DNA from 2 places in the Dietzia sp. SL131 genome. Region 2 is predicted to be linked to the other one. Evidence: riboswitches for the same ligand, from Rfam matches in the RefSeq annotation. Region 2 holds a riboswitch; the other holds the start of a gene.
What was found. Region 2 has a riboswitch for thiamine pyrophosphate ahead of OVA21_RS03805 (ABC transporter ATP-binding protein). Riboswitches for the same ligand answer to the same signal wherever they lie in the genome.
Positions count from the first base shown of each region.

Region 1: it holds a riboswitch for thiamine pyrophosphate, as region 2 does, so the genes downstream of both, OVA21_RS11805 (3-oxoacyl-ACP reductase) here and OVA21_RS03805 (ABC transporter ATP-binding protein) in region 2, are expected to answer to the same signal.

Region 1 covers NZ_JAPPRI010000003.1:2,318,483-2,326,028, forward strand. Annotated here, with positions in the region: gene OVA21_RS11780 (sensor histidine kinase) at 1-656, opposite strand, end outside; gene OVA21_RS11785 (ABC transporter) at 680-1,426, opposite strand; gene OVA21_RS11790 (ABC transporter ATP-binding protein) at 1,423-2,454, opposite strand; gene OVA21_RS11795 (hypothetical protein) at 2,581-3,078, opposite strand; gene OVA21_RS11800 (hypothetical protein) at 3,143-3,502, opposite strand; gene OVA21_RS11805 (3-oxoacyl-ACP reductase) at 3,633-4,397, opposite strand; TPP riboswitch at 4,485-4,582, opposite strand; gene OVA21_RS11810 (hypothetical protein) at 4,693-5,148, shown strand; gene fgd (glucose-6-phosphate dehydrogenase (coenzyme-F420)) at 5,194-6,213, opposite strand; gene OVA21_RS11820 (TIGR03619 family F420-dependent LLM class oxidoreductase) at 6,260-7,144, opposite strand; partial or broken gene OVA21_RS19350 (SDR family oxidoreductase) at 7,184-7,483, opposite strand.
Region 2 covers NZ_JAPPRI010000003.1:655,208-662,753, reverse strand. Annotated here, with positions in the region: gene OVA21_RS03825 (hypothetical protein) at 126-404, shown strand; gene OVA21_RS03820 (hypothetical protein) at 458-694, shown strand; gene OVA21_RS03815 (hypothetical protein) at 1,023-1,322, opposite strand; gene OVA21_RS03810 (hypothetical protein) at 1,333-1,581, opposite strand; TPP riboswitch at 2,071-2,168, shown strand; gene OVA21_RS03805 (ABC transporter ATP-binding protein) at 2,178-2,990, shown strand; gene OVA21_RS03800 (ABC transporter permease) at 2,987-3,766, shown strand; gene OVA21_RS03795 (ABC transporter substrate-binding protein) at 3,763-4,833, shown strand; gene OVA21_RS03790 (GlxA family transcriptional regulator) at 4,953-5,918, opposite strand; gene OVA21_RS03785 (cysteine hydrolase family protein) at 6,025-6,654, shown strand; gene OVA21_RS03780 (TIGR03557 family F420-dependent LLM class oxidoreductase) at 6,733-7,546, opposite strand, start outside.

The sequences.
Region 1 (7,546 bases), 1.7 Mb from region 2:
CCCAGCGCGCGCCGGTAGTGGCCTTCGCGGTCGCTGATGCCCACGGAGATGCGGGTGCCGATCATCGACAGGACCACCGGGATCACCAGGAAACACGGGATGAGCATGGCGACGTTGCTCTCGAACAGCGCCGCGCCACACCCGATGAGGATCAGCGCCACCGCGGCGGGCACGCTGCGTCGGAGCGGCCAGGCGGCGGCGATGAAGCAGGCGATGAACGGCAGGAAGTTGGTCGGGCCGTTGATCCCCGCGGCGGGCAGGGTGCCGAACGCGCACACCACGAGCCCGGCCAGGTAGCCGAGGCCGAGCGGCGCCGGAGGCTCCGCCGGGGGGTCGAGCCAGTTCTCATCCGCCGCGAGCGGCGACTCACCACGGGCCGCGAGCGTCGACGCATCTCGGGTGGGGCGCGCCGTCCTGCGCAGGTGTAGCGGGTAGTCGCGGGTGACGGCGGGCGAGGCGAAGCCGGCGAGGTAGACGGCGGAAAAGACGGCGACGGAGGCCAGGCCCAGCACCGTGGGTGCGGTGGGCGCGCCGGAATAGACGACGGCGAGGACCGGGTAGATCAGAAAGACCTGCCAGATCAGGGAGAACAGGACATTCGGGCTGGTGAGGGCGTCCCGGACCCGGCGCCAGGTGGTTCTGCTGCCCGTCGTCATCGACCCGACCTCCCCTGCCGTCTCTAGTCCCGGCCCCGACGGCGACGCACCAGAACTGTTGCCGTCGTCCCCAGTATGAGGGCCCACGCGGTCACATTGAGCAGCGGAAGCCACAACGGGTCGGTCACGGACTCGGTCACCACCCCGCCGGTGAGCGGGAAGCGGGCCAGCGCGTTGATCCCGTACAGCGGCGTGAACCGGGCGAGCTCCAGCGCGGTCCCCGACAGCGGGATGAACAGGTTGCCGGCCAGGGCGAACAGGACCAGGCTCCCACCGGCCACGCCCAACGCGGATTCGGAGCGGAACGCCATCCCGGCGGTCAGTCCGTACCCGGCGAACACCGCCGACCCGATCCACGCCGCGGCCAGGGCCAGCACCCACGCGAGCGGCGTGGCTTCAGCCCCCGTGAGCGCGCCGACGAGCCCCACGGAGAGGACGGGCACAGCCGCCACCGTCATGGCCACGGCGGACTTGGTGATCACGAAGCCGGTGCTGCTCCACGGGGTCAACCCGAGTTGACGTCCCCAGCCCTGGAAGCGTTCGAGAGCGGCCCCGCCGCTGATCGAGGTGGTGGCGGTGACGGCGCCGTAGACGGCCATGGAGATCATGACGACCGAGCCCACGTTGCCGTGTGCGACGGGCTCGTCCCGGTAGGACTGGGCGCTGCCGAACACCAGGTACATGATGAGCGGCAGTCCGGCGATGAAGAAGATGTTGGTGATGTCGCGCAGAGTGCGGCGCAGGTCGATGGCCCAGTAGGTGGCGTTCATCGGGCGGCCTCCTGGTCGGGGTCGGTCGTGTCGGGGTCGGTGGTGTCGGGGGCTGTGGTGTCGGGTGCGGCGGTGAGGGCGACGAAGGCGTCGTCCAGCGACCGCGGGCTGATGGTGAGGTCACGGGCGGCGGTCCCGCGCAGCAGCGCGCCCGCGGTGGCGTCGCTGTCGGTGCTGGTGAGGATGACCCGGGTGGGTGTGCGTTCCACCGCGGTGACCCCGGGCAGGTCGTGGGGTGCGGGTTCACCGGGCCCGGGGGTCCAGACCGCGGTGACGCGGGTGCCCGTGGCCATCGCACGGATCGCCTCGACCGGGCCATCGGCCACGATCCGGCCGCGGGCCATGAGCACGATGCGGTCGGCGAACGCCTCGGCCTCCTCCAGGTGGTGGGTGGCGAATAAGACGGTCGACCCGGACGTGGCCTCGGCGTGCATGGTGGACCAGAACTCACGGCGCGTGCCCACGTCCATCGCGGCGGTCGGCTCGTCGAGGATGAGCAGGTCGGGATCCGGCAGCAGCGCCAGGGCGAAGCGGAGTCGTTGCTGTTCGCCGCCCGAGCAGCGGGAGACCTTCCGGCGGCCGATCGTGGCGATCCCTGCCCGGTCGAGTACCTCGCCCACGGAGAGCGGGTCCCGGTACAGGGCCGCGATGGCCCGGACGGTCTCCTCGACCGTGAGGTCGGACAGCAGTCCCCCGGTCTGGAGGACGGCGGCGATCCGCCCGTCGGCGACGGCCTGTCTGGGGACGGCGCCGAACGCTCGGGCCCGCCCGCCGGTCGGCTCGGTGAGGCCGAGCGCGATGTCGAGGGCGGTGGTCTTGCCGGCACCGTTGGGGCCGAGCAGCGCCACCACCTCGCCGGGGTCGATCCGCAGGTCGATGCCGCGGAGGGCGTGGACCGTCTCGGCGCGAGGCCGGGTGAACGTCTGGGTCAGGTCGTGGAATTCGAGGGCGGGAGCGGGCGCGTCGGTGTCGATCACCGCGCCGACGCGGCCTGGGTCCCGGGGGCGGGTGGAGCGGTGGATAACCATGCTTCCACCCTCGCTTACCTGCGATGACGTTCGGAAGGATCGCCTGTCACGACCTCACCGGTGACAACTGTCACGGGTCCGCCGCATGGGGCCCCTCACGAGCGGTCGGGACGAGGCGGGGCCGGTTCAGCGGAAGAGCGCGCCCGGGCCCCGACGCCGCGGGGGCCGCGCACGGTGGATCCGGGTGCGGATCTCGAGCGTCATGGCGTCGATGCGGGCGGCCTCCTCGAGCAGGTCCGCCACCGAGTCCGGCTGCTGCGCGGGTCCCGCCATTGTGGTCTCGTTGGCCTGCTCGAGGACGGCGCGGAACCGCGGGTCGGGGTCGACCTTGCTCTGTATCTCCGGGTAGACCACCTCGAGGGCGGTGCCGATCCCCTGCGTCTCCCGCAGGTCGTACCACGCGTCGACGGTCGCGCCGAGCGCCTCGAACGCCAGTGCATACGACCGGCGGGCGGAGCCGAGCGCCTGCTGGGCGGTCAGTTGCAGCGGGTCGGTGCCGCGCAGGAGCCGCCGGCGGCGTGCGAGATCCTCGAGCCCGGAGCGGATGAGCCATCCGGTGGAGCCGATCCACACGACCGCTCCGGCGATGAGCGCCACCACCACGATGGCGAAGATCAGCGGCACGACGTCACCTCCTTTCCGGTCCGAACGCCGGCCCACCCGGGCCGCAGACCCGGCATCCTGCTTCTCATCCCACCGCCGCCAGGACGAGCGAGATCGGCAACGACAACAGCACCACAGCCGAGACTGCACCGCCGATCACCTTGCCGATACCGGACCACCACAGGGTGGAGCACTCCGCGGCGAGGGCGTTGGCGGACAGCGGCGCCGCCTGCTGCCCGAGCGCGGTGGCGTCGGCGACGGCCACCGCCGGCCAGGTCCCGGGCACACGGCGCCGCGGGTTCGTCCCGAGGTCGTCGGCGACGAGGGCGGCCCGCTGGGCGTCCCACTCGGAGAGCTGCCGGGTGAAGCGGGCGACGGACTGCTCGGCGAGGGCTGTGCGCCGCCCCTCGGCCGTTCGCGCGAGGCCCGTGGGCACCGTTCCCATACGGAATCCCTCCTGCGTGTCACCGTCCGGGCCGCGCCCGGTCCTGTCGTCGGGACCCGAACCCGGGCCCTACGTCGAACCTAGTCCAGCACCACGACACGCAGAACCCCCGCGAGCGGGCCCGGCCGACTCAGCCCTTGACCAGGCCGCCGTCGAGGATGAGGTTCTGCCCCGTCACCGCGCGCGCCCACGGGGAGGCGAAGAACAGCACCGCGTCAGCGAGCTCGGCAGGAGTGATCGCGCGCCGCAGCGGGGTCCCGGAGGCGATGAGGTCGAACACCTCGTCAGGCGTAGCGGCACTGGCGTCGGTGGTGCGCAGCAGGCCGCCCGAGACCATGTTGACCGTGATGCCGTCCGGCCCGAGGTCGGTGGCGAGGGTGCGGGTCAGCGACAGCGCGGCGGCCTTGGCGGCGGTGTAGTCGTGGTACGGCACCACCGGGTGCTGGAACAGGTTGGTGCCGATGGTCACGATCCGCCCGAACCCCGCCTCGCGCATCCCCGGCAGCGCGGCCTGGGTCGTGGCGAGGGTGGCCTTGACCGCGCCACGCAGCTGGGAGTCGAAATCCTCCCAGGTCAGGGTCTCCGGCCGCGGCCTGGCATCGCCGTTGAACTCGAAGTCGGCCAGCGCGTTGTTGACGACCGTGCTGATCGGTCGACCGAAGTGGGCGCGGGCCGCGTCGAAGAGGGCGCGCACCTCGTCGTCGTCGGTCACGTCCGCGCGTAGTGCGACGGCGCGGTCCTCGCCGAGCTCACGGACGAGGTCGGCGGCGGCGGCCTCGCTGCGTCGATAGTTGACGACGACGAGGGCGCCCTCGCGGGAGAAGGCGCGGATGATGTCCACGCCGAGTCCGCGGGCTCCGCCGGTGACCAGGACGACCTGCTCGTTGATACGCATGCCACTCGCTTCCCGGTGGTTCCTCACGGGGAGCGCGATGCCCACCTGCCCGCCGCACGATGACCGCACGAGAGGCGACGACGCCCGGGGCGACGCGCACGACATTCCTCCGCTGGAACTACCCAGTTCAGGTTCGACGGGTGTGTTCTCAGCCGCCCGGATGGGCGGCACCCCGTGTCGAGTGCGAGCCTAGGCCACCCGCGGCCGGCTGAACGCGAAGCCACACTGCCGATCTGTCCCGCGTGGCTGGACAACCGTCCTAGGATCGGCGAACGCCCCCGACGATCGGAGCCCCGTGACCGCCGCCCTGCCGACCTCGCTCGGCCGATTGCGCGCCCTGTTCTCGCAGGCCACGCCGCCGACCGATCTGCCCGCCCCGGGCGACTACCTCGTCACGTTCGTCGGCCCGGCACCGCTGAGGGTGGTGGCACCGCGCGCTATCGCCCTCGGCGGGATGCCGGGCTGGCAGGGCAAGCGTTTCGCCCCCGGGGGCGGCGCGATGAACCTGGTCGACGACGACGAGGGCCGCCCGCCACGGGAGACCCTGCCGATGCGGGTGACGCTGGAATCCTCGTGGTTCGACGGCGGTCAGGTGATCGTCTGCTCGTACGGCGCCTCGAGCCCGGTGCCGTGGCGCTGGGTGCGGGACGAGTTCCGGCCGCTCGACGACCGGCGCCTGATCGGCCTGACCTTCGCGGGCGGGCCCTGGTCGCGGTTCGCGGCGGCGCCGCTGCTGCTCACCCGGGCCTGAGCCCGGGGTGAGTGGCCGGGCGGGTCACCGGCCCGCCCACGGCGCCTACGCGAGGCGACGCAGACGCGGTTCGAGGTCGGTTTTGAACAGGTCGAGGAAGCGTTTCTGGTCGTGGCCCGGGGCGTGGAAGACCAGATGGTTCAGGCCGGCGTCGACGTACTGTCGGACCTGCTCGACGGCCTCGTCGGGGTCCGAGGCGACGATCCACCGCTTGGCGACCTGCTCGATCGGCAGCTCGTCGGCCAGCCGCTCCATCTCCCGCGGCGAATCCACCGAGTGCTTCTGCTCCGGAGTGAGGCTGAGCGGGGCCCAGAAGCGGCAGTTCTCCAACGCCGCCTCCGGGTCCGGGTCGTAGCTGATCTTGATCTCGATCATCCGATCGATCTGCGCCGAGTCCCGCTCGTTGATCTGCGCGCCCTCCTCGACGGCCGGGAGCAGCTTGTCGGTGTACAGCTCCATCCCCTTGCCGGAGGTGCAGATGAACCCGTCGCCCACCCGGCCCGCGTACTTGGCCACCACCGGACCACCCGCCGCCACGTACACCGGCACGCCACCCTCGGGCACGTCATAGAGGAACGCGTCCTTGGTCGAGTAGTAGTCACCCTCGAAGTTGGTGGTCTCACCGGTCCACAGCTCGCGCATGAGCCGGACCGACTCACGCAGGCGCGCGAACCGCTCCTTGAACTCCGGCCACTCACCCTGGTGGCCGGTGGCGATCTCGTTGAGCGCCTCACCCGTGCCCACCCCGAGGAAGATGCGGCCCGGGTACAGGCACGCCATCGTCGCGAACGCCTGGGCGAGCACCGCCGGGTTGTACCGGAACGTCGGCGTCAGCACGGAGGTGCCCAACTGCAGCCGCTCGGTACGCTCACCCACCGCCGTCATCCACGCCAACGAGAACGGCGCATGACCACCGTCGTGACGCCAGGGCTGGAAATGATCCGACACCGTCGCCGAATCCATCCCCGCCTGCTCCGCCAGCACGGCGAACTCCACCAGATCACGCGGACCGAACTGCTCGGCCGACGCCTTGTAACCGAGCTTCAGGGACGGGGTGTCGGGCATGTGGGGCTCCTTGGGGTCGTAGCGGTGTGGTTGATGTGTGTCGAGGTCATGCGCTGATGTACTTCTCGCCGAACCGGGCGATAGCGTCGCGCTTGGCGTCCAGGGGGGCGTCGTATCCGTGGCCCTCGATCAGCCACGGGATGACGATGACATCGGTGACCCCCGCCTCCTCGAGTTGGGCGAAACCGCGGGTGCCGTACCGGTCGGTGCAGGCCACCTGAATCTCGAACGGCCGGCCGTCCCCGCGGTCGGCGAGGGAGCGGCCGTCGGCCTCGAGCAGTTCTCCGAGGCGGGTGATGGTGGCGGCGATCTCGTCGAATCCCATCATCGCCGAGGTCCACCCCTGGCCGACCCGGACGGCTCGGCGTAGCGCCGGAGCGGTGTGGCCGCCCACGTAGAACGGCACCTGGGCCACGGGCGGCGGGTCCAGTGTGAGGCGGTCGAAGTCGAAGTGCTCACCGTGGTACTCGAACCACCCGCCGTTACCGGCCAGGCGAATGATCTCGAGCATTTCGTCGACCCTCTTGCCACGCCCCGGGTAGGGGACTCCACACCACGCGAACTCGTTGGGGTCCCATCCGATCCCCACCCCCAGGTCGATGCGTCCGCCAGTCAGGTGGGAGACCGTGGACAACTGCCGCGCCAGCAGCAGGGGCTGACGGGGTCCGAGTTTGAGGACCTGCGGGCAGAACCTGATGGTCGAGGTGGCGACGCCCATCGCAGCGATCGCGGTCAGGGGTTCGACCCACGGGGTGTGCTCGTCCCACATCCGCGCCCCGTCGGGCGTGTACGGGTAGTCGGTGTCCTGCCGGTGGGGCAGGAACAGCGAATCGGGAAGCGTGACGCGGGCGAAGCCCGCGTCCTCGGCCGCGCGGGCCAGGCCGAGGAGTTGGTCGATCGGGCTGAACGCGACCGGAACGGAGAACTGCATGATGTGACCTCTTCTGTCGGAGAAATGTGGATGTGGTGATCAACCCCACCGGGACTGACCGCCGTCGAGCGGAATGGTCACGCCGGTGAGGTAGGACGCCTCCGCCGTGCACAGCCACGCCACGGGCCGGCCGATGTCTGCCACGGGGTCGCCCACCCGCCCGGCGGGTATGCGGGCGATGAACCGCTCGGCCTCCTCCGGGTTGTGACGCATCCACCAGTCGAGTCCGGGGCTGTGGGCATGGGGGGCGACAGCGAGCGCTCGGATCCCGTCAGGACCCCGTTCACAGGCTGCCGCCCGGGGGAGCGATCGGATCGCCTCCTTTGCCGTGCGGAACGCGGCGTCCGAGTACTCGTCCAGCGGCATCGGTTCCGCGAGCAGCACCACCGCGGCTCCGGATTC
Region 2 (7,546 bases):
CGGCATTTATGCTGTGCGGTCCGCAGGTCGTGCAACTGGCGTACAAGTTGCCTTGTGTTGGTCAATAGAAATGGCCCCGTAGCGCGGGAACGCTCGGGGCCAGCGACCAAGACGAGGTAAGCGTCATGGCCAACAGCCAGCATCCCACACCGCCACCGCTCACAGGCGACGACATCACTCACTTCCGGCGCATCATCGCCGGCGGACCGGGCAACGACCGGCAGAAGATCACCGTCGAGGTCGTCAGCCTGGTCGATAACGGCGAGGCATCCCCGCCGATCCTGTCGGTCCACGGCGAGCTCGACATGAGCACCGACCAAGCCGTCGAGATCGCCGACGCGCTCACCGCGGCCCGCGCTGCCTACGCCGTGGCGCTCAAGGCTCACTGGGAGTCCCTGCGATGAGGGCGCCCGGCCAGCGGCCCGCATGGTGCCAAGCATCCGAACCGGAAGAGCCCATGATCGAGACGGCCACCGGCGCGCAGATCGTCACTTGGGCGCGGTACTTCACCCCCAAGGGCGTCACCTGGGACGTGGGCGTCTTCGCGGAAGATCGCCTGTCCCTCGACGGCCTCGACGCCGGCCCCACCTTCATTCGGGTGTTCGATCCTGAGTGCGACCTCACGCCCGACGAGGCGGAACGGTTCGCGCTGGCGATCATCGACGCCGTGAAGACAGCCCAGCAGCGCCCCTGAGCCGTTTCCGTCCAACCGTGGCCCTACGTTGTCCACGGTTGGCGCGGTGATCGCTCAGCGTGCGATCTAGGGCGTTCTCAGGACGGTTCCGCCCCTAACCAACCGTCTCCGGTGTGCACACCCACGAACCGGCGTGGGCGCTCCCTGGATGGTGTCCGGCCGGACATGCCAGGGGGTCACGACAAAGCTCGCACCTTCACAGGGCGGGCTACTCGTCGTGGGCAGATGGTCTATGCCGACATGGTGACCGGGCAAACTCTGGGGAAGGGGATCAGCACCAGCACCCCGTAGGGGTTCGATTGGTTGCGCGGCATGTAGGCCCAACCGGTCACTTATGAGGGCCGATCTCAACCACGAAAATGTAGTCGTTGTCCCCGTACACCCAGTAGATGCGCCATGCCGAGGGGGTGTTGTTCTCGACGTAGGAGTCCCACAGGTCTGCACCACCCGGGCCAGTGAGGCCGTTCAGCTTGTGGGAGTTGAGCCCCGGGTACCCCGGGCCAGCATCCTGAAGAAGTTTCAGGGCCTTGTCGACCTTCTTCTTCTTTTTGCCGTGCTGGGGCCTCTTCAGGTCAACCAGCGTCTGCTGGGCCTCAACAGAGAACGCTAGGACGAACGGGGGCGCCACAAACCGGCTGTCAGAACTCGATGACGGAGTAGCGCCCGTCCTGGATGTCCTGGATTCCACGGTTGACCGCAGCGAGCAACTGAGGGTTCTCAAGCAGGAAGAGCTCCCGCTCACCAAGGTTCCCTGAGGGGATCAACGTGATGACTCCGTCTGCGTCCTTGTGCGCTACGTAGCGCTTTGTGTCCCCGGCCATATCGGCTAGGGCGCACGGCTCGGTGAGGTCCACGTAATCGTTACGGCTGTCAAACGTCGTTGTCATAGTCCACCTCCAGAACCTGCCCAACCGGGCTTGCCTCTTGTATACGCCACTTCCGTCGCGGATAGCACATCGTTGGTCGATGTTGTCTGGCGTTATCCGGTGTTGCTGGGCGTTCCAAGACTAACCCGAGCAACCTAGCGGGGGTACCCCTAGACCTCTTCGTGTACGCACCGGTTGTGTCGGTGCCGTCCGTCCGTGCGAACCGTCGGCCCCCGGTGCATCGGCTCGCCACACACCGAACACGCGAGCATCCGACCGCGGTCCTTGTCCCGGTACCGACACCGATCCGAACAGAACCGCTGCCGCGGCGACCGGGCCATAAACCCCGCCGAACACTCGTCACACTGGCGATCCATCGGTCATCCTCACCGGCGGTCCGCACGCCACTGACGGCGGCCCGCCCGCTCCTCGCTCCAGCCATGGACGCACATCAGATCCCGAGATGTGCCGATGGTACGTTCGGACTTCGAGCTGATTCGCAAGATCAGCTTCGATGACACGGGGTGCCCCTACCGAACGGGGCTGAGATCACACCCGCTGAACCTGAACTCGTTCACACGAGCGGAGGGATGTCAGATGCGCTGGCATGCGCTTTCGTGAGCCGCCCAGGAACCACGGCAGTGGCGTTGGATGGATTGGGACACACCTATCCGGGCGCGCTCCGCCCGGTTCTCGCAGACCTCAACCTGTCCGTTCCGGTAGGCGAGCACATCGCCGTTGTCGGACGCAGCGGATGCGGTAAGTCGACGCTGCTGTCGGTGATCGCCGGCCTCGTCGAACCGACCACCGGGACCGCCGCCGTCCTCGATGAACGCCGGCCCGCACGACGCCTGGAGTCCTGCGCGTTGATGCCCCAGGGCGACAGCCTGTTGCCCTGGCTGTCCCTGCTCGACAACGTCGCGATCAGTCTCCGCAACCAACGAGTGCGCCGGCGCGTGGCCCGATCCGAGGCCCAGCGCATGCTGGACCGCGTGGGACTGGGCGCCTGGTCCGATGCCCGTCCCTCAGCTCTCAGCGCGGGCATGCGCCAGCGCGCCGCTCTCACGCGGGCTCTGCTGGCGCGCAAACCCGTGCTGCTGGCCGACGAGCCGCTCGGCGCGCTCGACGCGATCACCCGTGCGGAGGTCCAGCAGTGGCTCCGCGACACCATCACCCACACCTCGGCCACCCTCGTCATGGTCACGCACGACGTCGATGAGGCGCTGCTCCTCGCCGAACGCGTGGTCCTGCTCGCACGACACGAGCCCGACGCCCCGGCGCGTGTGGTCTCCACCTGGCCGGGATGGTTCGGTGACGACCGCCCCCGCGAGGTCCTCCTCGGCGACGAGGACTTCGCCACAGCTCGCCGGGAAGTGCTCCAGGCCCTGGCCCGGGAATCGCACCTCACCGAGGGAGGGACCGACCGATGACCGTGCGACTCCTTCGGTCCGCCGCCCCTGCCTGCGTCACGCTCCTGCTGGTCCTCGCCGCGTGGATCACGGTCACCTCGCTCGAGCTCGTGCCCGAGTACGTCATTCCCGCACCCCGCGCCGTGCTCGACTCGCTCGTGACCACCTGGCCCGACCGGCTGGGCTCGGCCACATTGCTGACCGCCACGGAGACCGTCGTCGGGGTGGTCCTCGGAGTGGTCGTCGCGGTGACCGTGGTCGTCATCAGCGGATTCGTGCCCGCCGTCGGTCAGGCCATGACCCCCCTGCTGGTCGCCTCCCAGGCCATCCCGGTCATCGTGATAGGCCCACTGTTGACGATCTCCCTCGGCTACGGCATGGCGCCGAAGGTCATCGTGGTGGCCCTGCTGTGCTTCTTCCCGGTCGCCCTCAATCTCCTCTCCGGAATCCGCTCGGTCGACGCCCGAATGATCGACACCCTGCGGAGCCTGCACGCCACCAGGTGGTCGCTCTTCTGGCGGGTGCGTCTGCCCTTCGCCGCGCCTCGCGGCTTCGCCGGGCTGCGCGTCTCGGTCACCTTCGCGCCGGTGGCCGCCGTCTTCGCCGAGTACACCGGCTCCACCAACGGCCTGGGCTACCTCATGCTCCAGGCGATCCCCCGGCTCCAGACCGATTTCGTCTTTGCCCAGGTGGCGGTGCTGACGATCATGTCCAGCGTCCTCCTCGCCAGCGTGACCATCCTCGAACGCCTGATCTGCCCGTGGAACACACCCACCGGGGAAAGGAACCCATCATGACGGACACACGACCCAGCAGGATCCGACGCCGGACTCTCTCGCGACCCGGGGTGAGCGTGCTCGCGATCGCGGCCGCAGCCACGGTGGCTCTGACCGGGTGTCAGGCGGCCCCGGACACCGCCGCGCCCGGAGCCGCCGAGTCGGGAGCCACCGACAACGCCCCGGTCAGTGTTCTGCTCGACTGGAGCCCCAATCCCGACCATGTGGCGCTGTACACCGCGCAGCACACCGGCACCTACGCCGACGCCGGCGTGGACGTGACGTTCACGACGCCGTCCAACACGGCCGACGCCGCCCGGGAGGTGTCCCTGGGGCGGGTCGACCTGGCCATCTCCTACGAGCCCGACACGCTCATCGCCGTCGAACAGGGACTCGACGTGATCTCGGTCGCGGCACTGATCCCGACGTCCTTGACCTCCCTGATCGCCAGGACGGAGTCCGGCATCACCTCCGCAGCCGATCTGGAGGGCAAGACCGTCGGGTTGTCGGGGCTGGCGTCCCAGGAACCGACCCTCGACTTCATCGCCCGTGAGGCCGGAATCGATCCTGACTCGATATCCACCCCCAATGTGCAGCAGAGTCTCAACCAGTCGCTGCTCACCGACCAGGCGGACGCGATCTTCGGGGCGTTCCGCAACATCGAAGGCGTGGAACTCGGCGCCCGGGACGATTTCGAGATCATGCCGGTCACCGAACTCGGGGTGCCCGACTACGCGGAATTGGTGATCATCGCGAACCCGAATCGGCTCGCCGGCGACGCCGACTATGCCGAGCGCGTGGGCGACTTCCTCACCGGAACCGAGGCCGGGCAGCAGGCCGCGTTGGCGGACCGCCGGATTGCCCTCGAGTCCCTCACCCCGGTGACCGAGGGCTCCTACGAGCCCGACATGCTGGAGAAGATGATCGACGCCACGCTGGCGCTTCTACCCGAGGAGGATTTCGGGCGGCAGACAGCCCGGGACTGGGCGGCCTACGCGTCGTGGATGCATGACAACGGACTGCTGGAGACCGAGGTCGACGGCGCCGCAGCCATGACCAACGACTACCTGCCCCTGTCCGGCGGCTAGATGGTCTGGTCACGCAGATCGTGGCCATGACGTCTGCGGCCGCGTTCCGCACCGGGCAGGCGCCGTTCCTACCAGTCGGGACGCGTCCGCATGGTCCGGGGCGACGGGCCTGGTGGAACTCACTCCTGCGCCTCCCCGAACCGGGCGCGGTAGGACGACGGTGTCGTCGAGTACTTCCTGTCGAAGTTCTGCCGGAACGTCACCGCGCTGCCGAACCCACAGTCGCGGGCGATGTCCTCGATCGAGCGGGTCGTGGTCTCGAGCAGCGTCCGCGCGTGGTCGAGCCGGCGCGACAGCACCCATCGCCCGGGGCTCGCGCCGGTGGTCGCCCGGAACTTCCGGGCGAAGCTGCGTCTGCTCATGCAGGCGTGTCCGGCGAGGTCGTCCACCGAGAGCGGCCGGTCGAGATTGGCCAGCGCCCAGTCGATCGTCTCCCCGATCTCCCCGTCGTCTCCCCCGTCGGGCACCGGCAGTTCCACGTACTGCGCCTGGTCACCCTCGCGGTGCGGCGCCACCACGATCCTGCGGGCCAGCACGGCGGCCTTCGCGGCACCGAGCCGGGATCGGACGATGTGGACGCACGCGTCGAGCGAGGCGGCCGTCCCCGCGGAGGTGATCACATCCCCGTGGTCGATGTACAGGTCGGACGAGCGGACGTCGACCGCCGGGTACCGCAGGGCGAGCTCCGCCGCACCCTCCCAGTGGGTGACGACGGTACGACCGTCCAGCACTCCGCTCGCGACCACGGGATAGGCACCGAGGCACAACCCCGCCACCAGGCTGCCCCGGGAATGGGCGCCACGCACGATCGATAACAGGCACGGATCCCGGTCGGGGAGTTCCGGAGACCATGAGGGGAAAACCAGTATGTCGGCCTGCTCCGCCGTCGCGGGCCCGTCGAGGTCGCCGAGCACGATCCCCTCGGCGGTGTTGACGTCTCCGCCGTCTGTGCTCCAGGTGTCGACCTGCCACCCGTCCGCGAGTCCGAGCCGGGTCACCTCGCCGAAGACGAGGAGGGGCGCCGCGAGGTGGAACATCGTGATGCCGTCGAAGACGTGGACGGCGATACGCACAGGTTGGCCCATTTCCATCGAAAGTGTTCCTTTTTGCCACTCACGGTAGCGCAGTCGGCCCGCGAGGATCGGGGTGACGGCCGAGTTCCCGGCCGTACCGCCTATCCGGAGGATCCACATGAGTTCGCAGAATCGCGCGTTGATCGTCGTCGACGTACAGCAGGAGTACTTCGACGGTCCGCTCGAGATCCAGTACCCACCCCGTGACGAGTCGCTCGCCCAGATCGTCCGTGCGGTCGACGCGGCGAGCGAGGCCGGCATGCCCGTGGTGGTCGTCCAGCACGACCTGCCGGAGGGCGCTCCGGTGTTCGCGAACGGCAGCGCCGGGTGGTCCCTGCACGCGGACCTCGAGAGCCGCCTCCAGCCGCAGTGGAAGCGCGTGACCAAGAGTTATGCCAGCGTCTTCGACGGCACCGGGCTGGTCGACTGGCTTCGGGAGCAGGGCGTCGACCGGGTGACGCTCGTCGGCTACATGACCAACAACTGCATTCTCGGCACCGCCGTGACCGCGGAACCGCTGGGCATCGCCGTGGAGGTCCTCTCCGACGCCACCGGTGCGATCCACATCTCCAACTCCGCCGGGTCGGTCCCGGCACAGCAGGTCCACGAGACGCTGATGGCAGTGCTCAACTCGAATCTCGCCGCGGTCGCCACGACCGACGCCTGGGTCGAGTCCGTCTCGTCGGGGGCCGAGCTCACCGGCAGCGATCTGGGCAGTTCCGCCATGCAGGGCCGCGCCGAGCACTGACCGCGGGACGTCGCGAAGGGCCCGGCCGACCGAGGTACTCGCCCCGACCGGCCGGACAGCCACTGCGTGGCCCCGCGATCAGCCCGCGGCCTCCCGCAGCCGCGCCAGCAGCGGCTCGGCCGCCTCCTCGAGGAACCGGTCGAGGGTGGAGTCGCCGATCTGGATCAGCGCGATGTCGGTGTACCCGGCCTCCCAGTAGGGCCGCACCTTCTCGACGATCGCGTCGAGGTCGGGCCCGCACGCCAGCTGCTCCCCCACGTCCTCGGGGCGGATGAACTGGGTGGCGGCGGCGAACCCGGCGGTGGTGGGCAGGTCGGAGTTCATGGCCCACCCGCCGGCGAACCACCGGAACTGGTCGTGCGCGCGCTCGACGGCGGCGGACTCCGAGTCGGGGTCCCAGCTGATGGGGATCTGTGCGATCGCGCGGGCGCCGTCACCGATCCGGGTCTGGCCCTCGAGGCCGTTCCACTTCTCGATGTAGCTGCTCTCGGGCTCGGTGGCGATGAGGTGGTCGCCCAGCGGTCCGAGGTGCGCGAGGGCCTTCTCGCCGCCGGCGGCCACGCCGATCGGCACGCGCTTATCGGGTAGGTCCCACAGTCGGGCGGAGTCCACGCGGAAGTGCTCGCCCGAGTAGGTGACCAACCCGCCGTCGAACAGTTCGCGGATGATCTCCAGCGCCTCGACGGTCATCTCGTGGCGCTCGTCCACCGACGGCCAGCGCTGCCCCACGACGTGCTCGTTGAGGTTCTCCCCCGCGCCGATGCCGAGCATGAACCGGCCGTCGGACATGATCTGCATCGTCGCGGCCTTCTGCGCCACCACGGCCGGGTGGTAGCGCAGGATCGGGCAGGTCACGTAGGTGCACAGGTCGACCCGTTCGGTGACGTGCGCG